Regions from separate parts of the Halomonas sp. MMSF_3323 genome, predicted to be linked through region 2. Evidence: predicted binding sites of a transcription regulator. Region 2 holds the regulator's gene; each other region holds the start of a gene.
The links. Region 2 encodes FNR, which switches genes on or off when oxygen is low (the NO sensors DNR and NnrR bind a similar motif). Its sites were predicted from a motif close to TTGATNTANATCAA; they were not measured.

Region 1: the regulator FNR is predicted to act here: its motif matches at 2,900-2,913, upstream of RBB39_RS13250 (TraR/DksA C4-type zinc finger protein).
Region 3: the regulator FNR is predicted to act here: its motif matches at 4,654-4,667, upstream of RBB39_RS14910 (SCP2 domain-containing protein).

The regions. Positions count from the first base shown of each region.
Region 1 covers NZ_JASHIT010000024.1:21,292-31,953, forward strand. The annotation lists gene mutM (bifunctional DNA-formamidopyrimidine glycosylase/DNA-(apurinic or apyrimidinic site) lyase) at 1-385, shown strand, start outside; gene RBB39_RS13235 (class I SAM-dependent rRNA methyltransferase) at 450-1,640, shown strand; partial or broken gene RBB39_RS13240 (putative signal transducing protein) at 1,819-1,971, shown strand; gene RBB39_RS13245 (thioesterase family protein) at 2,134-2,592, shown strand; gene RBB39_RS13250 (TraR/DksA C4-type zinc finger protein) at 2,996-3,418, shown strand; gene RBB39_RS13255 (carbonate dehydratase) at 3,643-4,203, shown strand; gene RBB39_RS13260 (hypothetical protein) at 4,482-5,591, shown strand; gene RBB39_RS13265 (hypothetical protein) at 5,588-7,198, shown strand; gene RBB39_RS13270 (cell wall metabolism sensor histidine kinase WalK) at 7,195-8,754, shown strand; gene RBB39_RS13275 (response regulator transcription factor) at 8,751-9,431, shown strand; gene ald (alanine dehydrogenase) at 9,645-10,662, shown strand, end outside.
Region 2 covers NZ_JASHIT010000017.1:89,166-99,827, forward strand. The annotation lists gene RBB39_RS10635 (sodium:solute symporter family protein) at 1-690, shown strand, start outside; gene RBB39_RS10640 (DUF294 nucleotidyltransferase-like domain-containing protein) at 793-2,616, shown strand; gene RBB39_RS10645 (3'-5' exonuclease) at 2,613-3,305, shown strand; gene RBB39_RS10650 (hypothetical protein) at 3,401-3,640, shown strand; gene ttcA (tRNA 2-thiocytidine(32) synthetase TtcA) at 3,873-4,832, shown strand; gene fnr (fumarate/nitrate reduction transcriptional regulator Fnr) at 4,993-5,733, opposite strand; gene RBB39_RS10665 (sulfite exporter TauE/SafE family protein) at 5,888-6,574, opposite strand; gene ccoS (cbb3-type cytochrome oxidase assembly protein CcoS) at 6,571-6,801, opposite strand; gene RBB39_RS10675 (heavy metal translocating P-type ATPase) at 6,798-9,272, opposite strand; gene RBB39_RS10680 (FixH family protein) at 9,272-9,793, opposite strand; gene ccoG (cytochrome c oxidase accessory protein CcoG) at 9,793-10,662, opposite strand, start outside.
Region 3 covers NZ_JASHIT010000029.1:6,213-16,874, forward strand. The annotation lists gene hemN (oxygen-independent coproporphyrinogen III oxidase) at 1-45, shown strand, start outside; gene RBB39_RS14890 (adenosylcobalamin-dependent ribonucleoside-diphosphate reductase) at 280-2,391, shown strand; gene RBB39_RS14895 (hypothetical protein) at 2,473-3,249, shown strand; gene RBB39_RS14900 (hypothetical protein) at 3,402-4,313, opposite strand; gene RBB39_RS14905 (hypothetical protein) at 4,310-4,498, opposite strand; gene RBB39_RS14910 (SCP2 domain-containing protein) at 4,734-5,294, shown strand; gene RBB39_RS14915 (U32 family peptidase) at 5,395-6,312, opposite strand; gene RBB39_RS14920 (peptidase U32 family protein) at 6,324-7,319, opposite strand; gene RBB39_RS14925 (CoA-acylating methylmalonate-semialdehyde dehydrogenase) at 7,690-9,186, opposite strand; gene RBB39_RS14930 (aminotransferase class III-fold pyridoxal phosphate-dependent enzyme) at 9,371-10,651, opposite strand.

The sequences.
Region 1 (10,662 bases), on a different contig from region 2:
GCTGTACGCCCTGTCGCGGGGGCGCCAGGCGGCGGTGAAGCCGTTCTTGATGGACAACGCCGTGGTCGTCGGGGTGGGTAACATCTACGCCAGCGAAGCGCTGTTTCTGGCCGGTATCGATCCGCGCCGCGCTGCCGGTCGCATCGGACGCGAGCGCTACGATCGCCTGGCCGCCGCCGCCAAGGAGGTGCTGGCCGCGGCCATCACCCAGGGCGGCACCACCCTGCGCGACTTCGTCAGCGGCACCGGCGAACCCGGCTACTTCGCCCAGCGCCTCAACGTCTATGGGCGTGCCGGCGCACCCTGCCGCCGTTGTGGCGGTGAGCTGAAGCACGTGACTCTGGGGCAGCGCGCCAGTGTGTTTTGCCCTCGTTGCCAACGTTAGTCCTGTCGATGCTTGAAGGGCTCGCCCAATTATTCATGTAGTTTCCGTAGAGAGAGTGATCACCGTGACTCGTCCGCTGCGCCTGAAAAAGAACGCCGATCGTCGCCTCAAGTCCGGCCACCTGTGGCTGTATTCCAACGAGATCGACATCGCCGAGACGCCGCTCAAGGGGCTCGAAGTCGGTGAGCAGGTCATCGTCGAGGCCGCCAATGGCAAGCCCATGGGTCTGGCCTACGTCAATCCCAACTCGCTGATCTGCGCCCGCATCGTCTCGCGTGACCCGAGCATGCGGCTGGATCGCTCGCTGCTGGTGCATCGCCTGAATCAGGCCCTGGCGCTGCGCCAGAGCCTGTTCGACAAGCCGTTCTATCGCCTGGTCCATGGTGAGGCCGATCTGCTGCCGGGGCTGGTCATCGACCGCTACGCCGAGGTGCTGGTGGTCCAGCTCAACACCGCCGGCATGGAAGCGGTGAAGGACGAGCTGCTCGACGCACTCGACAAGGTGCTGTCCCCTGCCTGTGTGGTGCTGCGCAACGACACCAGTGGTCGTCGTCAGGAAGGCCTCAGCGAGGTGGTAGAGGTGGTCAAGGGCGAGCTGCCGGAGCAGGTGCTGCTGGAAGAGAACGGCGTGCAGTTCGCCGCCCCCGTGCTCGACGGCCAGAAGACCGGCTGGTTTTACGACCACCGCATCAATCGCGCCTGGCTCAATCAGCGGGTGGCTGGCAAGCGGGTGCTGGACCTGTTCAGCTACGTCGGTGGCTGGGGCGTGCAGGCGGCGGCCCATGGCGCCAGCGAAGTGCTGTGCGTGGATGCCAGCGAGTCAGCGCTGGATCGCGTCGCCGAGAACGCCGCGCTCAACGGCCAGCACGAGCGGGTCGCTGTGGGTCACGGCGACGCCTTCGAGGCGCTGGCGGCGCTCAAGGCCGACGGCGAGAAGTTCGACGTGATCGTGCTCGATCCGCCGGCCTTCATCAAGAGGCGCAAGGATATCGCCAACGGCGAGCGTGCCTACGCCCGACTCAATCGCGACGCCATGCGCCTGCTGGGTCGCGATGGCCTGCTGCTGTCCGCCTCCTGCTCCATGCACCTGGCACAGGATCGCCTGGTCGACGTGGTGCGCGGTGCGGTACGTCACCAGGATCGTCAGGGACAGATCCTGTTCCAGGGCCACCAGGGACCGGATCACCCGGTGCACCCGGCGATCCCCGAAACCGCCTACCTCAAGGCGCTCGGTGTGCGCGTCTTTCGCGACTGAGCAAGGCGCGATTGAACAAGGCATGAGCTAGATAGGCGCGACGTGACTCGCCGTGGCTGAACACGCTGGGCCGAACTAGCTGGGCCGAACACGCTGGGCCGAAAAAGGCGCAGGGGCTTGCCTCGGGCGATGGAAGTGTCACATCGTGCCTGGGCAAGCCCGCGCCAAGGAAGACACCATGACCGAGGTTCCCTGGACCCTGATCTTTTCCCACGGCAACGCCCTGCTGGTGGGCCACGTGCGCAACCTGCTCGACGCCGCCGGGATCCCCTGCGAACTGCGCAACATGACCCTCGGCGGTGGCGCCGGGGAGCTGCCGCCGCTGGAGTGCGAGCCCCAGGTGTGGGTCGCCGAGCACAACCGTGAGCGAGCCGAAGCGCTGGTGAAACAGGCGCTCGAGGAGCCAGCGCCTGGCGCTGCCGGGCCTGCGGCGAGGAGCTCGAAGGGGCCTTCGATACCTGCTGGAACTGCGGTGGCCGCAAGGAGGACGATCATGACCGCTGAACACGGTGCCTTCGACTGGGATCTGCCCCGGCCCTTCGTGATCGACATCCTGGTGGCGCCCGAGGCCATCGACCACTATGGCCACGTCAACAACGCCCAGTACCTGCGCTGGGTGGAACAGGCCAGCTGGGAGCACTCCGGCCAGCTGGGTCTGACCCTGGAACACTACCGGGCGCTGGATCGCGCCATGGCGGTGCACCGTCACGAACTCGACTATCTGGCGCCGGGTTTCGAGGGCGAACGCCTGGCCATGGCCACCTGGATCGTCGCCTGCGACTCGCGCCTGACCCTGACCCGCCGCTTTCAACTCATACGCCCGCAGGATGGTGTCACCCTGCTGCGTGCGCGTACCCGCTACGCCTGCATCGCTCTCTCAAGCGGCCGCCCCCGTCGCCTACCTCCTGAATTCGTCAGCGCCTACGGCGGTGCTCTGGTTGCAGAAAGCTGACGATAACGTCCTGACCACACCGACCTGAGCGTACACAGCTGGCCTCCACCCCTTCCGGCAATTTTCTGGCACCCTGGGTGTCGAGTTGGCGAATCTCAATACTGGCAGCTTTTTTGTCCTGACCCTGGGTGTGATAGGTCGCACTTTGTTCCTGAATGCGTCTAAAGACTCCCTGGGTTCATGGAAGAACTGCAGCACTTTGGACCACGAGGTAGAGGCGGGAGGGCCAGCCTGGTGGACGTGGATGGCGACGTGGTCAACGACCGCCTCAGCGAGGTGGCCCTGGGAGGCAGGATTTGCGGGTGTATTGTGCCACCTCAAAGAAATGTTATAACATAACATTTGTGCGGGTGTGATGGTCTCAGACGCCTTGTGCAATCGGCTTGGCGGGAGGAGCGGTGAGATGCCAACGATGGACGACGCAGCGCATCTTCTCGAGATGCCGGACGACGACTACATGAACGGTGAGCAACTGGCGTTCTTTCGACGCCGGTTGCTGCAGGAACGGGCGCTGGTCGAAGAGCGGTTGCAGGAGGTTCGCCTGCGCATGTCGGCCCGCGAAAGGTCGAGTGACGACCTGGATCAGGCAGCCCAGGAGGAAGAGCTTCAGCTGCAGCTTCGCCAGGCCGACAGGGAAACCCGCTTGCTGGGCAATATTGCCAGCGCCTTGAAGCGCGTCGAGACGGGTGAGTACGGCTACTGCGAGGAGACCGGCGTTCCCATCGGCCTGCCACGGCTGTTGCACCGGCCCACGGCGCGTCTGTGTCTCGAAGCCAAGCAGCGCCAGGAACAGAGAGAACATCACTTCGCCAGGACGCGGAAGTAGCGTCGCCTGTAAGCATCCACCGCTTGTGACCGTGATGGCCGCCCGCAAGGGCGATGCTGAGTCTGGACGAGTGCCTGCGCGGTGGGCTTGTCCACGGATGATCCAACCGGCTCAGCGAAGGCGTCGCCGTATGTCGCATCAAGATTCGCCCACGCCGACCACGCCGACCACGCCGGGTGATGATCACTATCTGATTTGCAGGAATCACAACCAAGGAAGCATGAATGATTCGCAAGAATCCCTACGGCGATTTGCCGGTTGTCCACCCCAGCGCCTTTGTCGATCCCACGGCCATTCTCTGTGGGCGGGTGATCGTCGAGGAGAACGTTTTCATCGGCCCCTACGCGGTCATTCGTGCCGATGAGGTCGATGCCGATGGCAAGATGGAGCCGATGATCATCGGCGCCCACTCCAATATCCAGGACGGCGTCGTCATCCACTCCAAGTCCGGCGCGGCGGTGATCATTGGTGCACGCACGTCGATTGCGCATCGCGCCATCGTGCACGGTCCCTGCGTGGTCGGAGAGAGCGCCTTTATCGGTTTCAACAGCGTGCTGTTCAACTGCACTATCGGCAAGGGCGCGGTGGTGCGCCATAACGCCGTGGTAGATGGTTGCGACCTTCCCGACGACTTCTATGTGCCGTCCACCGAGCGCATTGGCCCCGGGACCGATCTGGACACCCTGTCCCGAGTAACGGTCCAGGATTCAGCGTTTTCCGAAGACGTGGCGCGCACCAACAATAGCCTGGTGGAAGGCTATAGGCGGATCCAGAGCTCTTTCTAGCCCGGCGCCCTGGTTCGAGGATAGGCGGATGGCCTCTGGGCGGCGAGACGGGAGGTTTGGCAACCGCAAGCGCTTGCGCGCCTGATGCAAGGCGAAGGAGGGGGGTAGCGCCCTTTATCGGCCACGGTTGTTCGCTGTCGCCAATCCGCTACGCGCTTTTTCGCGCCTTGTCAGCTTGTGTTCATGTGGGCTTAATGCCGCGCTCACCCGCCTGACAGGATGCAACGAGCGGCCCACGGTAGCCTCGGGATGTGCCTTCATCCCAGAGGATTACCGCCATGACCTGTGCCGCTGCCGTGACTCCCTTCGCCGTCCCCGCCACCGCCAAGTGGGCCTTTACCACCCGCCGCGCCAGGCGCGATGACGTCCGTTCCCTGGTCAGTCTCGACCATCCTTTGCGCGCCGGTGACCTGATCCTGTGTGAAGTCCTCCAGGTCGGGCAGCACAAGCGGGTCCAATTGGCCTGCGGCCGTCCCAGCGAGAGCTATCCCGGTGATCTGCTGGTGCTGTGTGTGGGAGATCGCTACGCACCGGATCAATTCATGGGCCGCGCTGAGGTGGATGTGCGTATGGATCTGCTGGCCGGTGGCGGCATCGCCGGCAAGGTCGAGGCGGCACATGCCAGGATGGCTCGCCCCACTCAGTTGCGACCGCTGGGTTTTCTCGCCGACCTTCATGGCGAGGTGATCAATATTGACCGCTATGCCATCGCCGATGCGCGTATCCCCGATGACATAGTGGTGCTTGGGGTGTTCGGCGCTTCGATGAATGCCGGCAAGACTACGGCGGCGGTGAGCCTGGCCCACGGCCTCCAACGTGCGGGCTTTGCGGTGGAGGGGGTCAAGGCCACCGGCACCGGCGCCTTTGGTGACTTCAACGCCTTCGCTGACGCCTCGGTGGCCGTCAGTGACTTTACCGATGCCGGCATGGCGTCGACCTTCCGCTGTCCGCTCGAGCGCATCGAACGTGGCTTCGAGGCGCTGGTCGGAGGTGCGGCGGCGCGCGGTGCCGAGGTGGTGGTGGTGGAAATCGCCGACGGGGTGTTCCAGGACGAGACCGCTGCCATCCTGGCGGATTCCACGATCATCGAGCGCCTGGACGGTATCCTGTTCGCGGCTCCGGATGCGCTGGGTGCGGTCGGGGGTGTGTCGGTGCTCAAACGTCATGGCCAAACGCCCTTTGCCCTGGCGGGGATGGTCAGTCTGTCGGCGCTCGGTAGCCGTGAAGCCAGCGGCGAGACCGGGCTGCCGGTGGTCAAGCGTGAGGCGCTGTGTGACCCCGAGGCGGTATCGAGGCTGGTGGCGCCAATCATCAGAAGGCGTCTCGGTCAGACCATGCTCAAGGACCTGACAGAGGATAACCGGCTTGCCACGGGTGTCGCCGCATGAGCGAGCTTCCCGAACTCTCAGGGCGTGGCAGAGGCCGCCATATCGCGCTGGTGGTGGGCTTGGGGATCATCCAGGCTGGGCTGATGATGGCCACGGCCTTCGCCACCCGCGATGTCTTCGTCGCACTGCGTTCGACGTCCGGCTCGGCCTCCACCCAACTGCCGCTGACCTCGCTGCTGATACTGGCGGTGGCGGCGCTGGTGATAGCTGCCTGTCAGGCACTGGCCAGGGTCCGGGGCGAGGCCATCGGCCAGAGCTACGCGGTGGAGCTTCGCAGCGTCGTCTTCCACGCCATCGCTGCCCTCGGTGCCGAGCCTGCCGGTCGTCGCCTCGGAGGGCTGTCGCTGCGCTTTGTCGGTGACCTGACGGCGGCCCGGGGTTGGGTCGGCATGGGCATCTCTCGGCTGGTGTCTGCGGCGGTGGTCTTTCCCATGGCGGCGCTGTGCCTGTGGCTGATCGATCCCGTCCTGGCGCTGGCCGGCATGCTACCCATCTTCGCCGCCGTGGCGCTGGCCGCCGGGCTGGGTCTGGCGCTGGGCCGCCTGCATCGGGATCTGCGAAGGCGGCGTGCCGGGGTGGCCATTGCCGCGATGGAGCGGATTCCCATCGCCCGCGAGCTGGCGTTGATGAATCGCCTGCCCCGTGAAATCGCCAGCCTGGAGCGCAAGGGACGTCGCAGTGCCGAGGACGCCGTGCGTCGCGTACGTCGGGTATCGCTGCTGCGTGCGCTGCCCAACGCTTCTCTGGGGCTTGGTGGAGCGGCGGTGCTGTGGGCTACGGCGCGCTTTGGTCTGGCGGCGGCGGACGCCGCCGCGGCACTGTCGGTGCTGGCGATCCTGGTGGTACCTGTGCGCGAATGTATCGGCGTATGGGATCGCTACAGCGCCTGGTGTGTCGCCCGCGACAAGTGTCGGGCACTGCTCGCGCGGACCGAGGCCTTGCCGCGAGTGCGTCGACGTGGACGGCCGGTGCCGCTGGATCTGGAGCACCTGCGGGTGGGTGGCTGCACCCTGCATCTGCGTATTCGCGCGGGCCAGCGGGTGTGTCTCGCCACCGATGATCCCGACTTGGCGTCGCGGGTGCTGGCGGTGCTGGCACGGCGGCGTGCACCCGAGGCGGGGCGACTGCGGTTTGACGGCTTGCCGACCGAGCCGGCCATCGCCTGTATCGGTGATCGCCCCGCCTTGCTCAGGGGCAGCCTGCGCCGCGCGCTGACCATGGGGGCCGCCGCGCGCCCCGACGATGACGACATCGGCCGGGTGGCGCGAGAGTGTGGTCTAGGCCCTGCGATCGCTCGCCTGGGAGGTCTGGATGGGCGGATCGAGGAAGCAGGGCACAACCTGACCCCAGGTGAGTCCCTGCGGGTGGCTCTGGTCCAGGCGCTGCTGTCGCGCCCTGATCTGGTGGTGGTCGACAGTTACCTGTGGCCGCTGCTCAAGGACGCCGTCGAGCTGTTCACGCTGCTTGACGCACGCTGCCAGGCGACCCTGGTGCACAATCTACCTGATTCGGTCACCGGCGGTGCCGGCATGTTGCTGCGCCTGTCGGAGAACATGGATCATCCGAAAACGCCTTCCGTCTGCGGGAACAGTAAACTGGGGTCATGAAAATCATCAGTGTGGTAACCGCCTATACCCTGGTCTTGCTGACGATGGCCTGCACCGGAGCGGTGTTGGCCTACTGGAGCGTCGAGCGCAGTACCTGGTTGAGCGATCGCATGAACCTGGCGCATCACTCCTACGAAGCACACCTGAATCTGTCGACCCACAGCTATCGGCTGTTCAAGCAGTACGCAGATGCCTTGCTGATCGGTGATCAGGACGGCGGTGAGGGGGAGCGCAGGTTACAGGAGCTGGTGCGCCAGGATATCGGCGAGATCCGCGATATCATCGGCGCCGAGATCGAGCTGGTAGGGGACGAGGAAGTCGAGGAGCTGGAACTGCTGGCCAGGCTCGAGGACCAGCTGGACGAGGTGATCCGCGGCTACGCTGAGCTGCTCGACTCGGAGCGGGAGCTCGATCCGGTCAGCCGCTGGTTGAGTTTCTATGCGCTGCTCGATGAAGCCATTGATGAACGCTTTCGCAAGCTGATGGACGTGGCCCTGGAGGGCGAGATCGAGGAGGTGCGCGAAGCCCGCGAGGAATTGGCCCGGGGCGCCCGCCAGACGCGCTGGCTGGCGCTCGGGTTTGCGCTGCTGGCGGTGGTGCTGACGGTGGCGGTTATGGTGTTCTACCGTTGGCGGGTATCGCGGCGCTTTCAGAGGCTGATGGCGGGCGTCGAGCGTATGCACGGGGGTGCCTTCGGTCATGCCATCAAGGTCTCCGGCGGTGACGAATTAGGCCGCATCAGCCGTCTGCTCAATCAGATGGGTGCAGACGTGCACTCCCAGCGGCGCGCGCTCGAGCGCCAGAACAGCGCGCTGGAGGAGGCGGTGGCGGATCGCACCGGAGAACTCGAAAGGTTGCTGGAGGAAGCGCGTCGGGCCGAACGGCATCGGCGTCGACTACTGGCCGATGTCAGCCACGAGCTGCGCACACCGTTGACCATCATCCAGGGCGAATGCGACGTGGTACTGCGCGCGCGCCAACCCGACGAGGACGACTACCGCGAGGCGTTGCGTCGTGCCCGTGAGGCGGCCGGCCATACTGCTGCTCTGATCGACGACCTGCTGACCATCGCACGCCAGGAGAGCGGCGAATTGCGCCTGCAACCGCAACCGACCGAACTGGTCGGGTTTCTCAAGGATGTCATCAGTCTGTCATCGGTGCTGGTGTCTCTTGAGACCGAGGTGACCGTTGCCCCCGTGGAGGTGGATCGCCTGCGTCTACGCCAGTCGGTGCTGGCGCTTCTTCAGAATGCCCGGGTCCACGGTGGCCCCCGGGTGGTGGTGCGCCTGTGGCGTCATGGTGGTGGCTGGCGAATCGCGGTGGAGGACGATGGCAGGGGGGTATCGGCGGTCGACAAGGCGGTGGTGTTCGAACGCTTTTATCGCGGTGCCAATGCCTCCACCAACTACACTGAGGGCAGTGGTCTGGGACTGCCCATTGTCCGTGCTATCGCCCGTGCCCACGGAGGGGAGGCCGGTCTGGAAGACCGGCCGGGAGGCGGGCTGATCGTCTACATCGATGTGCCAGGGATGGCCGAGGAGTCCACGACGACGTGAACGTGCTGGTAGTGGAAGACGAAGATAGGGTCGCGGACTTTCTGTGTCGCGGGCTCAAGGGCGAGGGGTGGACTGCCACCCGTGCCGGTGATGGTGAAACCGCCTTGTCGCTGTTGAAGGAGGGCGGTTTTGATGTGGTGCTGCTCGACATCATGCTGCCGGGGCTGTCCGGGCATGAGGTGTGCACGCGAGTCAGGGCACGGGGCGACGAGGTCCCGATTCTGATGCTGACGGCCCTGGATGCCACCGATGAGAAGATCGTGGGGCTTCGCAAGGGAGCCGACGATTATCTGAGCAAGCCCTTTTCTTTCGACGAGCTGATCGCGCGCATGGAGGCGTTGCATCGACGCGCCCGGGCACGGGCAGGCGCGACACCGGGCGCTCAGGCGGAGGATCCGGTGCAGTTCGATCGCGAGGCGCTGTGCCTGAAGGTCGACGGTGAGGTCGTCGAGTTGTCGACCAAGGAGCGCGATCTGCTGGCGCTATTGCTCGGCAATGCCGGGCGGGTGATGAGCCGTGAACGTATCCTCAACGCGGTCTGGGGGCTCAACGAGGACCCCATGACCAATACCGTCGATGTCTACGTGGGGCGGGTTCGGCGCAAGCTCGGCGACCACGCCTCGCGCATCACTACGGTCCGCGGCGCCGGATACCGCTACGACGCTCAAGACGTGTGAGGCTCTTTGCCATCGGGTGCCGCCGGGAGAGAATTTCACGCCCTGGTGTGTCTTGCTGTTTTTAGGGGCCTGGGAAGAAAGTTCAAAGGTCTTTGAGGGTGAAGTTTTCTGATCTTTCCGTTTTTTCGCCGGGGGTTTATTGGCAAAAAATTCCTGTGCTTCACTGTGGGTGACGATAAAAAATCTGTTGTACGAATCGATGGGAGAGTCGCCATGCAGATCGCCGTCCCCAAGGAAATCAAGAACCATGAGTACCGCGTCGCCCTGACCCCCAGTGGTGCGCGGGAGCTGACCGAGCGTGGCCACGCGGTGGTTGTGCAGGCCGGTGCGGGTGAGGGCGCCGGTTTTGCCGACGAGGCCTATCAAGCTGCCGGTGCCACCATCGAGGCCGACGTGGACGCGCTGTTCGATGGCGCCGAGTTGATCCTCAAGGTCAAGGAGCCCCAGCCCGAAGAGGTGGCCCGGCTGCGCCCCCAGCACACCCTGTTCACCTACCTGCATCTGGCCGCCGAAGAAACCCTGACCAAGGGGCTTCTGGACAGCGGCGCGACCTGCATCGCCTACGAGACCATCACCGCGCCTCAGGGCGGACTACCCCTGTTGGCGCCGATGAGCACCGTGGCCGGACGCATGGCCGTGCAGGCCGGTGCCCACAGTCTCGAAAAGGCCCAGGGCGGTGCGGGTGTATTGCTGCCCGGGGTGCCTGGGGTGCCGCCTGCCAAGGTTACCGTGATCGGCGGTGGCGTGGTCGGCGAGAACGCCGCCCGCATGGCGTTGGGGCTGGGCGCCGATGTCAGCGTGCTGGACAAGTCGATCCCGCGCCTCGAGACCCTGGATGATCGCTACCAGGGGCGCATGAAGACGGTGTTTTCCTGCGCCGACGCACTGGAAGAAGCGGTGCGCGAATCGGACCTGATCATCGGGGCGGTGCTGGTCCCGGGGGCGGCGGCGCCCAAGCTGATCAACCGCGCCATGCTGTCGGAAATGAAGCCGGGGGCGGTGCTGGTGGACGTGGCCATCGATCAGGGCGGTTGCTTCGAGACCTCCAGGCCCACCACCCATGCCGAGCCGACCTACGTGGTGGACGGCGTCGTGCACTATTGTGTCGCCAACATGCCGGGTGCGGTGGCGCGCACCTCGACCCAGGCCCTGACCAACGCCACCCAGCCGTTTGTGGTGGCGCTGGCCGACAAGGGCTGGCGTCGGGCGCTCGGTGAGGATCGTCACTTCG
Region 2 (10,662 bases):
GAAACTCCCGGCGAGCACGGGCAGCGGGTGGTGACCAATACGCCTACCGACAGCCCCAACGAGGTCTATATCGATCGTGACATCATCGTGCTGGCCAACCCCGAGATCGGCGGCCTGCCGGCCTGGGTGATCGCCTTGATGGCCGCCGGTGGCGTGGCCGCGGCGCTGTCCACTGCAGCCGGTCTGTTGCTGGTGATCTCGGCGGCGGTGTCCCATGACCTGATCAAGAAGCAGATCAATCCGAACCTCAGCGAGAAGGGGGAGCTGCTGGCGGCGCGTAGTGCTGCTGCGGTGGCGGTGGTGGTGGCCGGCTACTTCGGCATCAACCCGCCGGGCTTCGTGGCCCAGGTGGTGGCCTTTGCCTTCGGTCTTGCTGCCTCGTCCTTCTTCCCGGCGATCCTGCTTGGCATCTTCGACAAGCGCATGAACCGCGAAGGGGCCATCGTCGGCATGGTGCTGGGTCTGAGCTTCACCTTCATCTACATCGTCTACACCAAGTTCATCAACACCGATCCTTCGATCTGGTGGTTCGGCATCTCGCCGGAGGGTATCGGTACCCTCGGCATGATCCTCCACTTCATCGTGGCCTTCGTGGTCTCGCGGGCAACCGCGGCACCGCCGGAGCACATCCAGGAACTGGTGGAGAACGTGCGTGTGCCGAGAGGCGCGGGGGAGGCCCACGCTCACTAGAGCGGGCCATCAGGCAGGGGCGTCGGCCCACCATCCGTCGCCCCCTGCCAGACGACAACACTCCCCGACCCCGGCCTCGCCGGGGTCGGTCATGGAGCAGACATGATCGACATCGACTTCACTCATCCACCGTTTTCATTGCTAGACGAGGCCGAGCGCGAGCGGGTCCTGGGCGGGCTGGATATCGCCTACTACGGGCGGGATGACGTGATCCTCGATGCAGGGCAGTCCGGCGAGTTCGTCTTTGTGATCCACAAGGGCGAAGTCGCCGAACTGGACCCGGCCGAGGGCCCCGCCGCGGGGCGCATCGGCCACTACACCGGGGGCGATCTGTTCGGTGCCATCAGCGTGATCAACGGCCAGAGCCGTTACCGCTTCGTCGCCGAAGAAGAAAGCCTGTGTTATCTGATGCCGCACACCTTGTTTCTGTCGCTGTGCGAGAACAACGCCGCCTTCTCGGACTACTTTCACCAGCGCCTGATCAGCAAGACGCGCTTGCTGGCCGAACGTCGCGCCGAGGGCGGGGTCACCCTGGCCGGATTCATGCTCGCCCGGGTGAACGAGTGCATGCGTGAACCGCTCAAGGTCGGCTCGACGACATGCATTCGCGACGCCGTGCTGACCCTCAAGGACAAGGGCGCCGACAGCCTGCTGGTCGAGACGCCCGATGGTCCTGGCATGCTGACCAAGACCGACCTGCTCGAGGCCCTGGTGCTGGAGGGGTGCGACGGTGATGCCGAGGTCGGTGGTATCGCTCATCTGTCGCTGGTGACGGTGGATGAAAGCCAGTACCTGTTCGAGGCACTGATCGAGATGACCCGCCACAAGGTGGCCAGGGTGGTGGTGCTTCAGGGCCAGCGGCTGATCGGTGTCGTGGAGCTGACCGATGTGCTCAGCTTCTTTTCCAGCCGCAGCTACGTGGTCAGCCTGCAGGTCGAGCAGGCGACGACCCTGGCCTCGCTCAGCGAAGCAAGTCAGCGTGCGCCGGAGCTGGTCGAGGCGCTGATGGCCCAAGGGGTACGCATGCGCTTCGCCATGGGCATGCTGTCGGCGCTCAATGGGCGCATCATCAGCAAGGCCTGGCACTTCTCGATGCCGTCCCCTCAGCGCGAGCGCGCCTGTCTGCTGGTGCTCGGCAGCGAAGGGCGCGGCGAGCAGATCCTGAAGACCGACCAGGACAATGCGCTGATCCTGGCCGATGACCAGCAGTGGGACGAGCTCAGCGCAGATACCGCGCGGTTCACCAGCGTGCTCGACGATCTGGGCTATCCTCGCTGCCCGGGCAACATCATGGTCTCCAACCCCCAGTGGGTCGGCACCCTTGCGCAATGGCGCGCGCGCATCCGTCGCTGGGTCAGCGAACCCGACGGAGAAAGCCTGATGCGTCTGGCGGTGCTTGCCGACGCCTCGGGGGTGGCCGGTGACTTTGCCCTGGTGGACCGACTCCACGACGTGCTGGTCGAAGAAACACGGGGCAATGAACTGTTGCTGACCCATCTGGCGAGGGGAGTGTTGCGGTTCTCGACGCCCTTGACCCTGTTTGGAACGCTGAAGAAGCCCGAGCACGGCGTCGACATCAAGAAGGGTGGCATCTTTCCCATCGTCCACGGTGTTCGCACCATGGCGCTGGAGTGCGGGCTGCGCGAGACCTCGACCCACGACCGGCTGGCGGCGCTGGCGTCACTCGGGCGCATCGAGCGAGTGGTGGCGGAGGATCTCGGCGAGGCGTTGTCGCTGTTCTGTGAGCTTCGGCTTCGGGCGCAGCTGGCCTACCGGCGCGACGATGCCCGGGCCACGGACGCCCCGGACAGGGTGGTGGTGCAGTCGCTCAATTCACTGGAGCGGGACTTGCTGCGCGAGGCGCTGCACCTGGTCAAGGAGTTCAAGGCCAGCCTGTCCCACCGCTATCACCTGGAGTATGCATGAGTGTCGAGGCAGCCCCCCAGGGCAAGCTGCCTTGGCGTCAATGGTTTCGCTTGGGAGAGTACCCGATGCTGAGAGCGATCAGGCGTGTGGCCGACAGGCGTCGGCAGGCCGATGGCGATTTCGCCTGGCTGTTCAATCCCTATACCGGCGATGAGCTGGTGTCCCTGGACTGCGAAACCACCGGTCTGGATACCCGTCATGCGGAGCTGGTGTCCATCGCTGCGGTGCGCATCCGTGACGATCGCGTCTTGACCAGCGAGTCGCTGGACCTGCGGCTCGCGCGTCCTGCCAGTCTGAGTGGTGACTCCATCTGCATCCATCGCCTGCGAGGGGTCGACCTGGAAGGCGGCCTCGAGGTACGCGAGGCCTTGACGACGCTGCTGGAATTTATCGGCAATCGCCCATTGGTCGGCTGGTGTATCGACTTCGACCTGGCCATGCTGGATCGCTACCTGAAGGCGGAGTTTGGCTTCTCGCTGCCCAACGCCACCATCGACGTGGCCCAGCAGTACCGCAAGCGGCTGCGCCGAAGTCACCCGGAAATCGAGGTGCAGCCGACCTTTGAACAATTGGCAGAGCGACTTGGAGTCCCGATCATGGGACGCCATACGGCCCTGGGCGACGCCGTCACCACGGCGCTGATGCATCTGCGCCTGGAGAGCGGGGCACTCACGGCGCCATCGCGCTGACCCGTTGCCGTCATCCGCGCTGACCCGTTGCCGTCATCCGCGCTGACCCGGTGCCGCCCGCACCGGCAACCATTCACCTGCAAGGAGATCCTGTCATGAGTCTGCACGCCATGTTGACCCTTCTCGAGCCCACGCTGCTGGCGCTGGGCCTGGTCTCGGTGCTGGTGGCCTACCTCCAGTACTATCGCCGTACCCGGGACCTGTGGGGCATGGTCAAGTTCTGGGAGAAGCGCCTGACCCTGACCGTGCGCGAGTTTGGCTGGCAACGTGCCGGCATCCTGCTGCTGTTGCTGGGCGTGGTGGTGCGCTATCTGCTGGCGCTGAACGTCGTCTAGGGCCTGGCTGACAGGCACTTGCGTTCTTCGACTTGCCAGGCCAGACCAGGCCACGACGCGCAAGGGCGCCACTACGGCGGTGTCGTCCTTGGCGGTTTCCGATGAGCTGCCGACGAAAAGCCCCACCCTTATTGTCCTCGCCGGGGTGAGTGGTCGCTGACCTCTTCGCCACTAAAGCGTCCGGATGGTAGACTGGCGCCTCTTTCATTTTCAGCCGTGATGTCCCGCTCCCATGTCGCCACAGTCCGCCTCCGCCACCCTGTTCGATCCCCGTACCCCCGAGGATGACCATCTCTCGATCGATGCCGGCGTCAGCCCGGCCGACCCTGCTGCGGATGGCGATCAGACGGAAGCCCAAGTTCAGGCCAAGGCACGGCGTGAGTTCAACAAGCTGCAGAAGCGCCTGCGCCGCCAGGCCGGTAACGCCATCATCGACTACGGCATGATCCAGGAAGGCGACAAGATCATGGTGTGTCTGTCTGGTGGCAAGGACAGCTACACCATGCTCGAGATCCTGCGCAGCCTTCAGCGCAACGCGCCGGTCAACTTCTCGCTGGTGGCGGTGAATCTGGATCAGAAGCAGCCGGGCTTTCCGGAGCATGTGCTGCCGAACTATCTGGACAGCATCGGCGTGGACTACCACATCCTCGAGCGCGACACCTATTCGGTGGTGAAGGAGAAGACGCCGGAGGGCAAGACCACCTGCGCGCTCTGCTCACGCCTGCGGCGCGGCTCTCTCTATGGCTTCGCCGAGGAGATCGGGGCGACCAAGATCGCCCTGGGCCACCACCGCGAGGACATTCTCGAGACGCTGTTTCTGAACATGTTCTTCGGTGGCAGCCTCAAGGCGATGCCGCCCAAGCTGCTCTCCGACGACGGCAAGAACATCGTCATCCGCCCGCTGGCGTACTGCCGCGAGGCCGATATCCAGGCCTACAGCGAGGCGATGGAGTTCCCGATCATCCCGTGCAACCTGTGTGGTTCCCAGCCCAACCTGCAGCGCCAGGTGGTCAAGGAGATGCTGGCCGAGTGGGAGGTCAAGCATCCCGGGCGCCTCGAGAGCATGTTCAAGGCGGTGACCAATGTGGCGCCGTCGCAGCTGGCGGATCGGCAACTGTTCGACTTCGAGGGGCTGGAGGCCGTACAGGCCGAACGCCAGGCCCGGCGCATCGACGTGGTGGATGCCGGCTGATCTCGCCAACAGCGAATGTGCATGACGCCATGACAGCAAAAGAGGCCGCATCTCCGGATGCGGCCTCTTTCTTGTCACACGCCATCTATTACGCTTTGCTTTCCAGATCCTGGGTACCGGGCGCTGCTGGCCAAGCCCGGCACACTGCCGCCAGGCCCGCTCAGGTAACTTCGGTGTCGGCCAGGGTCGACAACGCGGTCAGGTCGAGGATATTGACCTCACGTCCCGATACCGCCACCAGATCCTGCTGCTGGAAACGCCCGAGGATACGGCTGACCGTTTCCACCGCCAGCCCCAGGTGATTGCCGATGTCGGCGCGGGACATGGACAGGCGGAAGCTGAACGGTGAATAGCCGCGGCGGCGGAAGCGGTCAGACAGGCCGAGGAAGAAGCAGGCCAGGCGCTGATCGGCGGTCTTGCGTGACAGCAGCTGCATCATCCGGCGGTCCTCTCGCAGCTCCTTGCTCAGGGTGCGGAACAGCTGGGCACGCAGCTCCGGTAGGGTCTGGGTCAGCGCATCGAGGCGGTCGAAGGGAATCTCGCACACCGTGGTGGTCTCCAGCGCCACCACGCTGCCGGGATAGCGGCCGTCGTCGATGCCATCCAGGCCAACCAGTTCACTGGGCAGGAAGAAGTTGGTCAACTGAGCTTCGCCGCTGCCTTCGGTGGTGATCTGCTTGAGACTCCCCGATCGGACCGCGAAGACGCTGGTGAAGCGATCTCCCTGCTCGACCAATCGTGTACCTTTCTTGATCGGCGGGTGACGACGGATGATGGAATCGAAGCGCTCGAGGTCGGCGGTCTCCAGCGACAGCGGAAGGCACAAGGAACTCAGGCTGCAGGACTCACAGCGAGTCTCATGCAGCATGGGACGCCGCCGATCTTGGGCCGTAGGACTCATTCGCAGCTCCTGTGGATCTGGGATCGATATTGACTGGGCCATGGGGAGAACAGACGTCGCCCGTACAGCACGTTGATGGCACTATTCTACACCCTCAGATCAGCTAAAAGTGGCGTCTACCTCTTTAGGATTAATAACTTAGAGGTAGGATGCGTCATTGATGCAGCCCAGTCCAAAGTTGCCAGACGGCAAAGGCGATGATCATGCCAGCGGCGACAAGGCGTGTTGCCCGATGCGCCAGCAGGGCCTGCATTTGTCTGGCGGCGAGGCCCGTCACCACCAGCGCCGGAAGCGTGCCAAGACCGAAGCTCGCCATCAGCAGTGCGCCCTCGAGGGGCTCGGCCCGTGCCAGGCTCCAGGCCAGCATCGAGTACACCAAGCCACAGGGCAGCCAGCCCCAGATGGCGCCCAGCGCCACCGCCTGGGGCAGACGCACCACCGGCAACAGGCGTCTGCCTGCGGGTTCCAGGTACCTCCAGAGGTGACGTCCCTGTGCCTCGACGTGACGCAGGCCTTTCCATAGATCGGCAATGTAAAGCGCCATCAGGATCAACATCAGGCTGGCGACGATCTGCATCAGGCCACGCAGGGTCGGCGAAAGGCCGATCACCGAACCCAGGGTGGCAACCAGAGCGCCCGCCACACAGTAGCTGGTGATACGACCTACATTGTAGCCGAGCACAAGTGTGCTCACCCGCCAAGGTTGACGCATGCTGGGGGGGATGGCAAAGGTCAGAGCGCTCATGATGCCGCCGCACATGCCAATACAGTGTGCACCACCGAGCAGGCCAAACACGAAGGCCGCCATCATGGGAGGCAGTTCCAGGCCGGTAGGGTTCACTCAGGCCCTCTGGACGATGGATCACGATCGGATGTCTGCGCAGGCGTTTCGGAAGAGGAAGCGCCGTCATCGGCACCGCGAGTGTCGTCCTCATCCTCGAACAGGATGCGATAGGCGGGGCCTTCGAGGTCCTCGAACTGGTCGTTGCGCACCGCCCAGAAGAAGGCCCAGACCGCCAGGCCCAGCAGGATCAACGACAAGGGTATCAACAGGTAAAGGATGCTCATGGGCCGGGGCTTGCGGTGACGGGTGAAGGCGTCGCGGTCCGCCTGGTGCGTCCACGTCGCAGACGCAGGGCATTGCCGATGACCAGCAACGAGCTGAGTGACATGCCGATGGCGGCAAGCCATGGGGGCACGAAGCCCAGCGCCGCTGCGGGCAGCGCCACGACATTGTAGAGCACCGACCAGGACAGATTCTGGCGAATGATGCGACGGGTCTGACCGGCCACCTCGATGGCTTCGACGATACCCGTGAGCGGTTCGCCCAGCAATACCAGATCGGCGCGGGTGCGGGTGAGGTCGCTGGCCCCGGCCATGGCGATGGCAAGGTCGGCGCCGGCCAGTACCGGCACGTCATTGATGCCATCACCGACCATGGCCACCTTTTCACCCTGTGCCTGTCGCGCCTTCAAGTGCCCGAGCTTGTCCTCGGGGGTGGCCTCGCCACGCCACTGATCGACGCCCAGCGTGCGGGCAAGCTGGCCGACGTTGACTGCGCGGTCGCCCGACAGGATCTCGATGGCAAGCCCCCGATGGGCGAGGGCGGCGAGGGTCTCGGCGGCGTCGTCACGGGGCTGATCGTCGAGCTTGAACCAGGCCTGGGGCTTGCCTTCGCTGGCCAGCAGCAACCAAAGCCCTGCGCCAGGGAGCTCAGGAACGGGTCGGCCCAGGCAGGCAAAATGCGGCTGGCCCAGTCGCCAGCGCCGGCCGTCGATCACGCCTTCCACGCCCTGCCCCGGGTGATTGCGCAGTTCGCTGGCCTGGCAGCTGGCGTCGCGCCAGGCAGCGAAGGCGCGGGCGATGGGGTGCTCCGAGCCGGTCTCCAGTGCCGCCGCCAGTGCCAGATGCCGGCGCTTGGCGGCAGCGTCCATCTCGCCATTGTTGGCGCTTCCTTCGTCGTCGCTCAGCGGCCGGTGTTCGGCGAGTTGCATACGCCCCCGGGTCAGGGTGCCGGTCTTGTCGAAGACGACGCGATCGAGGCCGGCCAGGGTCTCCAGCGCATCGGCTCGGGTCACCAGTACCCCGGCACGTCTCAGCCGGCCGTGGGCCACGGTCAGGGCGGTGGGGGTCGCCAGCGCCAGGGCGCAGGGGCAGGTCACCACCAGTACCGACAGGGTGATCCACAGGCTGCGGCTAGGGTCGATCAGGCTCCAGACCAGCGCCACCAGGGCGGTGATGACCAGCAGGTTCAACACGAAGCGATGGGCCACCTGCTCGGCCAGGCGGGCGATACGTGGACGATGGGCGAAGGCACGGTCGGTGAGATCGAGAATGCCGGCGGCGCGGGTATCGTCGCCGACGCGGGTGACCATCACTTCGATCGGGCTGTCCATGCACAGGGTACCTGCGTGCACGGTATCTCCCTGGCGACGCAGGCAGGGCAGCGATTCGCCGGTCAGCAGCGACTCGTCGATCTGGGCCAGGCCCGAGGTAAGGGTGCCATCTGCAGGAATCTGGGCGCCGGGGCTGACCCGAACCCGGTCACCAGGCGCCAGCTGACTGGCAGGGATGACGCGTTCATCGCCCTGCTCGTCGAGGCGCACCGCGGCACTCGGCAGCGCGCTGGCCAGGGCATTGCCGCTGCGGCCGTAGTGGGTACGGGCGCGAGACTCCAGGTAGCGTCCGAACAGCAGGAAGAAGGTGAACATGCTGACCGAGTCGAAGTAGCGGTCCCCGGAGTCGCTCACGACCGACCAGGTGCTGGCGACGAAGGCACCACCGATGGCCAGCGCCACCGGCACATCCATGCCCAGCACGCGGGTTCGCAGATCGCGCAGGGCGCCGACGAAGAAGGGTTGGGCCGAGTACAGTACCACCGGAGTGGTCAGCGCCAGCGATAGCCAGGCAAACAGACGCTCGAACTCGGTGCTGAGATCACCGCCGTCGACGTAGTGCGGGATGGAAAACATCAGCACCTGCATCATGCCGACGGCCGCCACGATCAGGCGCCTTATCATCTGGCGCGACTGTTGCTTGAGCCGCTGCTGAGCCTGGTCCGGCTCGTAGGGCTGGGAGGGATAGCCGATGGCAGCCATCTCGGCCAGCAGGCGCGACAGCGACAGGCGTTCGGGATCCCAGCGCACCTGAAGGCGATGCTGGGAAAGATTGACAGCGCAGCTCTCCAGGCCGTCGAGGGCATTCAGGCGGTGTTCGATCAGCCAGGCGCAGGCGGCGCAGGTGATGCCATCCACCGCCAGGGTCGCTACCTTGGTGTCGCCATCCTGACGCACGAAACGATCCTGCAGGCCCGGATCGTCGAATACCTGATAGCGGGCCTCGTCGGCGGGTGTCGGCGATGGGCGCTCCGGCAGGGCGGTGCGAAAGCGATAGTAGCTGTCCAGGCCGCCGCCGACGATGGCCTGGGCCACCGCCTCGCAGCCCGGGCAGCACAGCGGATGGCGCTGGCCATCCAGGGTGATCGACCAGGGTGCTGTGGCCTCCACCGGGGCGCCACAGTGGTAGCACGAGGCCGCCATCAGAGTCCCGGTGTCAGGCGCACGGAGGTCTCCCGCGGGAACTCTGCCTCGCCGGTCAGGCGCCATTCAGGCTGTCCTGACGCGCCTTCTGCGTGGGGCTGCAGCTGAAGGTACCAGCGATAGCGCAGATTGCGGTCGAGGGTGCCGACATAGTGGCCTGCACGGGTGTGGGTCAGCACCAGTGCCCGGTCGCGGGCGCCATCGGTGGGGAACTTCAGCGCCAGATCCAGCCGCTCTGGGCGTTCGTCGCCATCGAGTGTTACCACCACGTCGCCGGTGGTGGCGTCGATGCGCAGCTCGGCCGCCAGCCCCAGCGCCTCGGCACGTTGCTGCTTTTCGAGCTGGACGTTGATGGCCAGACCTTCCTTGTAGTAATCGTCCGGCACCGAACCGTCGAAGTAGCGGATCGAGAAGGCCAGGTAGACCATGCTGAAGGTGACCGACGACAGCAGCAGGGCGATCAGGAACCAGGGCCAGAACTGCTTGTACCAGGGCGGCACCTGGGGATCGGACAGGGACATCAGGGGGTAACTCCTATAAAGCGGCTTTCACGTTCGATGGCCACGGACGGATCGTCCTCGGCGAGGACGCGAACGCTGATATCGGCACTGCGTTGTTCCATCTGATCAGGATTCACGCTCAAGGTCATCACCAGTTGGCGGGACTGGTTGGCGGGAACCTCGATGGCGGTGGTGTCGCTCTCGAGACCCTCGATGCCGGCTACCTCGATCACGTAGCGATGAGGGCGGTTGTCGAGGTTACGCACGGTCATGGCGTAGGAGTTGGCGATGCGTCCATCGGTCAGTGTCTGGTAGAGCCGAGCGCGATCGCGCTCCACATCCACATCCAGCGGTGTGCGGTCGGCGATGGTCCAGACGAACAAGCCGATCATCACCACCAGGGCGACCAGATAGCCGATCAGTCGAGGCCTCAACAGGTGGGTCTTGTTGCCGTCGAGGGCGTGCTCGGTGGTGTAACGCACCAGACCACGGGGGTAGCCCATCTTGTCCATTACGCTGTCGCAGGCGTCGATGCAGGCGGCGCAGGTGATGCACTGGTACTGCAGACCGTCGCGGATATCGATGCCGGTCGGGCAGACCTGAACACAGAGGTCGCAGTCGATGCAGTGGCCAAGGCCCTGCTCTGCCGGGTCGGCGTTGCGCTTGCGCGGGCCGCGAGGCTCCCCGCGGTGGTAGTCGTAGGACACGATCAGGGTGTCGCGATCGAACATCACCGACTGGAAGCGGGCGTAGGGGCACATGTACAGGCAGACCTGCTCGCGCAGCCAGCCGGCGTTCAGGTAGGTGAAGACGATAAAGAAGCCGACCCAGAAATAGGACCAGCCGCTGGCCGAGAGGGTGGCAAGATCCAGCACCAGGCCACCGATCGG
Region 3 (10,662 bases), on a different contig from region 2:
GCCTACCTGGTCCCCGGCAGCGGGCGCTTCTCGCGCACCGTCTAGCCGGCTCTATCGCGGCTGCCCCGGGGCGAGACGCCCGGGGTAGGCCGCGCTACCTTTCATGCGCCAAAGCCGAATTAACGATCGGGTCTTCCATGGCCCGATTTTTCGTTTATATTGTGCCGCCGGTCGAAAATTTTACTATATCTGGTAGGGTGCCCGAGCTTATCCGGAGCGCGCATCCGCCCCTTTACGACCCCGTTTATTTGCCGGTAACTTCATCGGAGACAAGCTTTCATGACCACATCCGCCAAGGCCGCCGCCCTGTCGCAGGAGGTTCCCATGCAGGGCCCCTCGTATGACATCTGGGACGCCAAGTATCGCTTGAAGGACCGCCACGGCCAGCCCGTCGACGCCGACCTTCAGGCCACCTGGGACCGCGTGGCCAAGGCGCTGGCCGCCGTCGAGGGCGACGCCGCCGACAAGTGGCTGCCGAAGTTTCGCTGGGCGCTGGAAAACGGCGCCGTGCCGGCAGGCCGGATCACCTCCAACGCCGGAGCCGAGGGCTACAAGCCCGCGGTCAGCCTGATCAACTGCACGGTATCGCGGACCATTCGCGACTCCATGCACGACATCCTCGACAGCGTGGTGGATGCGGGCATGACCCTCAAGGCCGGCTGCGGCATCGGCTACGAGTTCTCCACCCTGCGCCACAAGGGCGCCTTCGTGTTCGGCGCCGGTGCCGGCACCAACGGCCCCCTGGCGTTCATGGATATCTACGACAAGATGTGCTTTACGGTGGCCTCCGCCGGCGGCCGTCGTGGCGCCCAGATGGGCACCTTCGACGTCGGTCATCCCGACGTGCGCGACTTTATCGAGGCCAAGCGCGAGGCCGGTCGCCTGCGCCAGTTCAACCTGAGCCTGCTGATCACCGACGAGTTCATGGAAGCGGTGAAGCAGGACGCCGACTGGCCGCTGGCCTTCCCGCTGCACGAGGGCGAGAAGGGCGACGTCGATGACAGCGAGCTGATCTACCGCGACTGGCCGGTGATCGAGGACGGCTACACCCAGGACGCCGAAGGTCGCGTGGCCTGCCGCGTGGTCGAGGTGATCAAGGCCCGCGAGCTGTGGGACACCATCATGCGTTCCACCTACGACTACGCCGAACCCGGGTTCATCCTGATCGACCAGGTCAATCGCATGAACAACAACTGGTTCTGCGAAGAGATCCGCGCCACCAACCCCTGCGGCGAGCAGCCGCTGCCGCCGGAGGGCGCCTGCCTGCTGGGGTCGGTCAACCTGACCCGCTTCGTGATCGATCCGTTCGGCGACAAGCCGCGCTTCGACTGGGACAAGTACCGTGAGGTGGTGGCGATCTTCACCCGCATGCTCGACAACGTGGTCGAGATCAGCGGCCTGCCGCTGTCCGGCCAGCGCCGCGAGATCGAGGCCAAGCGCCGCCACGGCATGGGCTTCCTCGGCCTCGGCTCGACCATGACCATGCTCAAGATGCCCTATGGCTCGGCCGAGTCGCTGGGCTTCACCGAGGAGGTCAGCCGAGTGCTGGCCGTGGAGGGCTGGAAGCAGGCGCTGGAGCTGTCCCGCGAGAAGGGCATGGCCCCGATCCTCGAGCAGGAGTTCGAGCTGACGCCGAAGATGCTTCGCGAGCGTCCCGAGCTCGGCCGCGACGGCTATGAGGTCGGCGACAAGGTGCCCGGGCGCATCCTGCACGCGCGCTACAGCCGCTATATGCAGAAGATCGCTGAGGTCGAGCCGCAGCTGGTGGCGGAGCTGGCAGAGCACGGCGCGCGCTTCACCCACCACTCGTCGATCGCCCCCACCGGGACGATCAGCCTGTCGCTGGGCAACAACGCCTCCAATGGTATCGAGCCGTCGTTCTCCCATCGCTACTTCCGTAACGTGATCCAGGCCGGCAAGAAGACCAAGGAGCAGGTCGAGGTGGTGTCCTTCGAGCTTGCCGCTTACCGTCACTTCATGCACGCCGACGCGGTGGAAAGCGACCTGCCCGAGTACTTCATCACCGCCGACGCGGTGACCCCCAAGCAGCACGTGGCGGTGCAGGCCGCGGCCCAGGCCTGGGTCGACTCGGCGATCTCCAAGACCGTCAACGTGCCCACCGACTTTGCCTTCGAGGCGTTCAAGGACCTGTACCTGGACGCCTACCAGAGCCGCCTCAAGGGCTGCACTACCTTCCGCTTCAACCCGGAGGCCTTCCAGGGCGTGCTGGTGCGCGAGGATGACCTCAAGAACACCACCTATATCTTCGAGCTGGAGAACGGCGAGACCCTCGAACTCAAGGGCGACGAGACGGTGATCTACGACGGCGAGGAACACAACGCCGCCAACCTCTACGACGGCTTGAAGGAGGGGACCTATGGCAAGTGGTAATCGGACCAGCGGCGAGCCGCAACATCATGCCTGGGTCGTGAGCGTGTCACGCCCGCATCATCTTTCTGGAGGAGCCCGCTGATGGCTGTCGAAATCAATTCCAAGATCGTGGGCTACCGCGTCAAGAGCGAGGAGGCCGCCCCCGCGCCGGCCCCGCTGCCCGAGGAAAACCCGCTGACCATGCGCATCCCCTCGCGCCCCGAGGGAACGCTGGAGGCAGTATCCGAGAAGATCTCCTACGTCGGCGCCGAAGGCCGCAAGAAGGTCTACCTGCTGGTGTCCTTCATGCCGGTGGAAGGCGTGCTCAACGGCCAGCGGGTGATTATCGAGCGCCCGGTGGAGTTCTTCTTCCCCTCCGGCCAGCTGTCCAGCGAACACCAGTGGATCACCGCCACCATGCGCAGCCTGTCGCTGGCCGCCCGCGGCGGCTACGTCACCCAGGCGGTGGCGGATCTGCGCAAGGTGGCCTGGGACAAGGGCCTGGTGCGCTGCGGCATGAACCGCTGGAACAAGCCGATGTTCCACGACTCCGAGGTCGCCGCCATCGCCTGGTCGATCCAGCAGATCCTCTATCGTCGCGGCTTCCTCGACATCGACGGCAACCAGATTCCGGTGGAGGAGCTGGTCAGCCGCTACGCCCGGCGCCAGGCCTCCGGCCACGGCTGGTACCCCGCCGAGGTCGAGGACGAGACCCCGAGCGGCGCGGTCGAGCCGCTGGATGGCAAGCCTGCCGAGTCCGCCGCCGAAGGCGCCAGCCCCGCCGTGGTCGGCAACTGCCCCGAGTGTCGCGGCGAGCTGATCATGATGGACGGCTGCCCCACCTGCTACGCCGGCTGCGGCTGGTCGAAGTGTGGCTAGTCGACGTTTGGTTGGAAAGCACGACTAGAATACGTGGCTAGAAAGCACGGCTGGCGCGCGAACAACCCAGCGTCACAACGATGGGCCCTTCGGGGCCCATCGTTGTGTCTGGAGGGGTGGTTTTCGTTCAGCCAGCGTCGTGACAGCAGGCGCTATGACGCCCCAGGCGGCTGAGCCTGGCCGGAGCGGGTGGTGTTGTAGACGGGGTGGCCGCAGGGGCAGTGGTGGTTGATGAACCGGCTGCGGAAAAAACGGATGTCGAACTCCCGGACGTAGCTGGTCTTGTGGGCGGCCAGCACGATGTCAAAGGCGTAGTCGCGGTGGGCCTCGCCCCGACTCTGGGCGTCCAGGTAGGGCGTGTAGTCGGTGGTGATATGCAACTGGAGATGGGCTTCGCACAGATGCCCGGTGAAGTAGGGCAACACACGTATCTGGCTTTCCTCCTTGGGCGCCGAGGGTTCGGGCATGCCAGTCACGTTGCCGATGATCACCTTGCGAGAATCCAGCACGAACATGCAGAGGCCGCTGCCGGTGCCAAGCAGGCTGCCAAGGTAGAGGGTTTCGGCATGGTCACCCTCTATCAGCTTGCGCATGGCGTGGACGGTGAAGCGATAGCTCTGCCAGTGGCACCACTGTGCTGCTCGTTGCAGTCGGTGATAGACACTAGCCCCGACGCTGCGACGCGCAAACCCGGCCAGGCGCTGGCGCAGACGGGATTGGCCCAGATAGAAGGCATAGTACCAGGCCACCAGTTTCGTAAACGCCAGGCAGATGATCGCAATAGTGAGGGTAACCAGCGACGTCTGAAGGAAGGGCTCGCCGAAGGGCTCGCCTTGGGTGTCTGGGTAGGCGTAAGGAGAAGCGGAGGGGGCAGAGAAAGCGTGCAGGAGGTAAAGCACAGCGAAGACCGGGAGGGCGGCCCCAAAGCCGGCGATGGCGCTGCGCAAGGTCAGCTGTTGTCCGTTGGCACGAATGACGTAGCGTCGCCAGGAAGGGATCGAATGGCATAGCAGAAAGCCGGCCACCAGCAGGACGAAAGGTGGCAGCAGCTTGATGCCGCTCATTCCGGCTTGCTGTCCCTGCGATCGAGGCTGCGGCGAAGGGCTCTGACGTTGCTCTTGACCTTGCGCGACCGCACCAGCTCGGCGCTGTCCACGGAGACGGCGCCGCGATGCGATATCTTCATGCTACGCAGGTGGCCACCCTCTTTGGCCTTGAGGTAGCCTTCGAAGCTGGTTTCGATGGACATCGTTGCTCCTTTTCCGCTTGTGAACTCAATGCTCTGCGGAACCTGGGTGAAGCCAAGGGGCCGAACCCGATGATGTCAGCAGTGTAGCAGAGTTCCCATTTCGACCCCGGCATTCGGCTGTGTCAGAGCGTTCAACGAGCGCTACACCAGAGGGCTTGATGGGCGTCATGAACCGAGGGCGACGGTATCGCTAGCATGACCCGGCGGCGTCGTGCCGCTTGACCAGGAACCCGTCATGTCGCTGTCGCCGCTCGGCTCGCTGTCGTTGCCTTCTCTTGCCCTTCCTGCCCTGCCCACCCTTCCTTCGTTGCCGTCGTCGTTGACGTCTGGCGCCTTGACCCGGGTGCCCCATCGTCTGCATCTGTCACTGATGCGCCGTCTCGGCCCGCTGCCCCTGCCGCTGTTGCGCACGAGTCTCGAGCCCTGGCTCAACCGCACCCTGGCCGAGCCACTGGCCGACGGTGAGTTCGACGTGCTTGAAGGGCGCCGGGTGTGTCTGTCCATCGATGATCTGGCGCTGGCGGTCACCCTGACCCTCACGCACGGTCGCCTGCAGGTCACCGACGCGCCCTGGGAGGTGAAGGTGGCGGGGGGCTGGCGCGAGTTCGCCTGCCTGGCCAGCCGCGAGGAAGACCCGGACAGCCTGTTCTTCCAGCGCCGGCTGTGCCTGGAGGGCGATACCGAACTGGGGCTGACGGTGAAGAACCTGCTGGATGGGCAGGAAATGGAACTGCTGCATCCCTACCTGCTCGAGGCGCTGGGCCAGCTGCAGCGCTGGCTGCCTCGCCAGGCCTAGGCGCCTGGTTACCGCCTGCTGGCTGGCGGGTTGAGCCATCTAGCGATGGAGGCCGGCGAACCGGCCTCCTGAGTGAGGTGGTGTGAGAGGGAAGGGGCTTTCAGTCTTCCAGTACCGGCGCCAGATCCATCCCCGCCTGGCCGTGCCAATAGCCATTGCACAGCTCGGCGTCCACCAGCGCCAGCGGCGAGGGCGCCGAGTAGCGTCCTTGGCGGGCCAGGTCGAAGTCCGCCACCACCTCATCCATCCCCTCTGAACGCGGACTTAGCCGGGCCGTGGTGACGCCCATTGTGGCCATCTCGGCAAGCTCGTGGCGCAGGTCCTGACAGGCCCCGGACAGGGTCTGGATACCGTTCAGGGTGAACAGTCGACGGCTGTCGTCCTGGGTGGTCAGCGACAGCCCTTCCGGATAGTCCTGGCAGACGAACTGGCAGCGATCCTTGGGGTGCTGATGGTGACGCGCGGTAAAGCAGCGCGACGACCAGGCCAGCGGCAGGTGGCCGTAGGCCAGCACCTCGCAGTCCAGCGCCAGCCCCGCCTCGCGGGCGTCAGACAGCAGCCGGGCCAGGTCGGCGCCGGGCAACTCCACCGGGGCGACGAAGCGGAACATGCCGGCGCGCTTGAGGATCTCCAGGGTCGGCACATTGTAGAGGTTGAGCGCCGGGCCGCCGACGAAGGGCAGGCCCGCCTCGGACAGCCGGTGCACCGCGCTCATGTCGTTGGCCTCGACCAGGAAGTCGCCGTTGTCGCACAGCCTGGTCAGGTCGCGCAGGTCGGCGTTGGACTCGATCAGGGTCTGCGAGCCGAGGATCACCTGCTTGCCGGCGGCGGCGAGCTGGTGGCCGATCTCCAGCCAGTCGGCGAGCTTCATGTCGCGCCGCCGGGAGCACACGGTTTCGCCCAGGGTGACGCTGGTCAGCGGCCAGTGGCAGGCCTGTTCATAAAAGGCGAAGTAGCGCTCGCGGGTCCAGTAGAAGGACACCGGGCCAAGGCTCAATTCCAGTGAAGCAGCGGTCATCTCGCCTCCTGTCATTTCCAGTCGCGCTCGTAGGCGCCGAGAGTATGGGTGGAGCCTTCGGCCAGCGGCGCCAGGGCGGCGCTCCAGTCGGCCTGGGGGCGATAGTCGTCGCCGGCCCGGTCCAGATGGTCCAGCGCCTGGCGCCACACGCGGGTGACGCTGGCCACATAGGCCGGACTGCGCTGACGACCCTCGATCTTGATCGCCTTGATGCCCAGCGCCGCCAGCTGGGGCAGCAGGTCCAGGGTGCTGAGGCTGGTCGGCGCCTCGATGGCGTGGCCGACGTCGCCCTCGACGTTGAAGCGTCCCTTGCACAGGGTCGGGTAGCCGGCCTGTTCGTCGGCGCGGTAGCGATCGATCAAGACGCCGTTCAGGCGCGATTCGCGTCCGCTGGCGGTCTCTTCCCAGCGCACGTGGGCCGCCGGCGAGCACACGCCGTGGGTGTTGGGTGATTCGCCGGTCAGGTAGGACGACAGATAGCAGCGGCCCTCGGCCATGATGCACAGGCTGCCGAAGGCGAACACCTCGAGCTCCACCGGGCTGTGGCGGGCCAGGTCGCGCACCTGGTGGATCGACAGCACCCTGGGCAGCACCGCGCGACGGATGCCGAACTCGCGGTGGTAGAAGGCCAGCGCCTCATGGCTGGTGGCGGAGCCCTGCACCGACAGGTGGCGGGGGGTGTCCGGGTGGCGCTCGGCGGCGTAGGCCAAAAGGCCCGGGTCGGCCAGGATCAGGGCGTCGACCTGAAGCGAAGCCGCCTGGTCCACCGCCGCGCGCCACTGGGCCAGGCTCGACTGCTGCGGGTAGGTATTGATCGCGCAGAACACCCGGCAGCCCCGGGCGTGGGCGTAGTCGATACCCTCGCGGGCGCGCTTGTCGGTGAAGTTCAGCCCGGCGAACTGGCGGGCGTTGGTGGCATTCTGAAAGCCGAAGTAGACCGCGTTGGCGCCCTCGTCCACGGCGCGCTTCAAAGCGGGCAGGCTACCCGCGGGACAGACCAGTTCCATGTCGATCTCCGAGCGAAGAGAGGCGCCATGCTAGCCCCGCCCGGACACCGCCGGCTTGATGCGTATCAGTGTCCGCCAATGAAGTGGGGGATGGAGCGAAGGGATGACGCGCTGCACCGGGGCCGGGTGTGGACAACCTGGCGATGGTGGGAATCCGACTTGCGGGTCAGGCGTGCAGATAAAGGTGGCGATGAGCTTGTGAGTCGTTCTGTGGATAACCCTGTGTGGCACCTTGTGAAAAGCGGTGGGCAGGCGGTGCAGGGGCTGTGGGCAGCGGTGTATAAGTCGCCTGTCAGTGGTGGATCAGCGGCTCGCTCGCTGTGGTAAACGAAAACGGGCCCCGCAGGGCCCGTGGCATTCTTGCCGGAGCCTACTGACCGCCGGAGGGGAAGTGGAACTCCGCCTGGGTGGTCTCGAAGGGCGAGGGCCAGCGCTGTGACACCGCCTTGCGACGGGTGTAGAAGCGCACCGCGTCAGGGCCGTAGGCGTGCAGGTCGCCGAACAGCGAACGCTTCCAGCCGCCGAAGCTGTGGCTGGCCACCGGCACCGGCAGCGGCACGTTGATACCCACCATGCCGACCTCGATGGCGTCGGTGAAGCGGCGCGCCGCCTCGCCGTCACGGGTGAACAGGCAGGTACCGTTGCCGTACTCGTGGGCGTTGGTCAGGGCGATGGCCTCATCGAGGCTGTCGACACGCACCACGCACAGCACCGGGCCGAAGATCTCCTCGCGGTAGATGGTCATCTCCGGGGTGACCCGGTCGAACAGGCAGCCGCCGACGAAGAAGCCGTTCTCGTGGCCCGGGACCACCAGCTCGCGGCCGTCGGCCACCAGGGTGGCCCCTTCCTGCACGCCCTTCTCGATATAGCCGAGCACCTTGTCGCGATGCTGGGCGGTGACCAGGGCGCCCATGTCCAGGCCCTTGTCGGTGCCGGGGCCGATCTTCAGCGCGGCGATCTTGGGGCCCATGGCCTCGATCAGACGGTCGGCGGTGTCATCGCCGACGCATACCGCCACCGAGATCGCCATGCAGCGCTCGCCGGCGCTGCCGTAGGCGGCCCCCATCAGGGTGTTGGCGGCGTTGTCGATATCGGCGTCGGCCAGCACCACGGCGTGGTTCTTGGCGCCACCGAGGGCCTGCACCCGCTTGCCGCTCTCGGCGCCACGTCGGTAGATGGTTTCGGCGATGGGGGTCGAGCCGACGAAGGACACGGCCTTGATCTCGGGGGCGTCGAGCAGCGCCTCGACGGTCTCGCGGCCGCCCTGGACCACGTTCATGATGCCCTGGGGCAGGCCGGCTTCCTCGAGCAGGCGGGCGACCGCCAGGGCGGCGGACGGGTCCTTCTCGGAGGGCTTGAGCACGAAGGCGTTGCCGCAGGCGATGGCCATCGGGTACATCCACAGCGGTACCATCGCCGGGAAGTTGAACGGGGTGATGCCGGCCACCACGCCCAGCGGCTGGAAGTTGGAGAAGGCGTCGATGGACGGCCCCACGTTGTGGGAGTACTCGCCCTTGAGCAGCTCCGGCACGCCGCAGGCGTACTCGACGTTCTCGATGCCGCGCTTGAGCTCGCCCATGGCGTCCTCGAGAGTCTTGCCGTGCTCTTCGCTGATCAGTCGCACCAGACGATCGGCGTCACGCTCCAGCAACGCCTTGAAGCGGTACATCACCTGGGCGCGCTTGGCCGGCGGGGTATCGCGCCAGGCCGGGAAGGCCGCCTGGGCGGCGTCGATGGCGGCCTTGACGGTGTCGGCGTCGCCGTCGGCGACCTGGCGAATGGTCTCGCCGGTGGCCGGGTTGGTGACCGGCAGATGGCGGCTGGCCTCGAGATCCTGACCATTGATCCAGTGATTGACGTTGTCCATCGAGGGTCCTCAAGTGTCGAAAGGGCGGACGGGCATGGCCCGTCCGCGCTGTGGATAACGCTGTGAACAGTGGGTGTAAAGGTTGTCCACAGGCTGTCGGTTTCAGGTGGATAAGCCGGGCGCTCGGTACCGGCAAGCGGCCCCAGGCGAGCGGACTTAGTCGAGCGGCCCCAGTCAAGCGGACTTAGTCGAGCCGGTCGAGGGTCTCGGCGACGGCGTCGAACAGGCGCTCGAGCTCGGCCTCGGTGGTGGCGAATGGAGGGCCGAACTGCAGGGTGTCGCCGCCGAAGCGCACATAGAAGCCGGCCTCCCACAGCGCCAGGTGAGCGTCGCGCGGGCGGATGGCCGGATCGCCGTCGCGCGGGGCCAGCTGGATCGCCCCGGCCAGGCCGAAGTTGCGGATGTCGACCACATGGGAGCGGCCCTTCAAGGCGTGCAGGCGATCCTCGAAGGCCGGGGCGATGGCCCTGACCTGGGCCGGGAAGTCCTCGCGCTCGAGCAGGTCCAGCGCGGCCAGGGCGGCGGCGCAGGCCACCGGATGTCCGCTGTAGGTGTAGCCGTGGGGAAATTCGATGGCGTGCCCCGGGCCGCCGGCGTGCATGAAGGTGTCATGGATCTCGCCAGAGGCGATCACCGCACCCATCGGCACGCAGCCGTTGGTGATCTGCTTGGCCACCGTCATCAGATCCGGGGTGACGCCGAAGGCCTCGGCGCCGGTGCGCGCACCGCTGCGACCGAAGGCGGTGATTACCTCGTCGAAGATCAACAGGATGTCGTGGGCCGAGCAGATCTCGCGCAGCCGCTCGAGGTAGCCCTTGGGCGGCACGATGACCCCGGCGGAGCCGGACATTGGCTCGACGATCACCGCCGCGATGTTGGAGGCGTCGTGCAGCGCGATCTGCTCGAGCAGCGCATCGGCAAGCTCGGCCCCGGTCTCGGCCTGGCCCCGGGTGAAGGCCTGGTTCGGCTGCAGGGTGTGGGGCAGGTGGCTCGAGTCCAGCAACTGACCGAAGTGCTTGCGGTTGCCGCCGATGCCGCCAAGGCTGGTGCCGCCGATGTTGACCCCGTGGTAGCCCTTGGCCCGGCCGATCATGCGGGTCTTTTCCGGGCGACCCTTGAGTCGCCAGTAGGCCTTGGCCATCTTCAGCGCGGTATCGGCGGACTCGGAGCCGGAATCGGTGAAGAACACATGGTCGAGTCCCGTCGGGGTCAGGCTCGCGACCTTCTCGGCCAGCTTGAAGGCCAGCGGATGGGACACCTGAAAGCTCGGCGCGAAGTCGAGACTGCCAAGCTGGTGGGCCACCGCCTCGCGGATCTCTTCACGGTTGTGCCCGGCGCCACTGGTCCACAGACCCGACAGCGAATCGAACACCCGGCGGCCGCGGTCGTCGATGAAGTAGCGGCCCTCGGCGCCCTGGATCATCCGCGGATGCTGGTGGAAGTCCTGGTGGGCGGTGAACGGCATCCAGTAGTGAT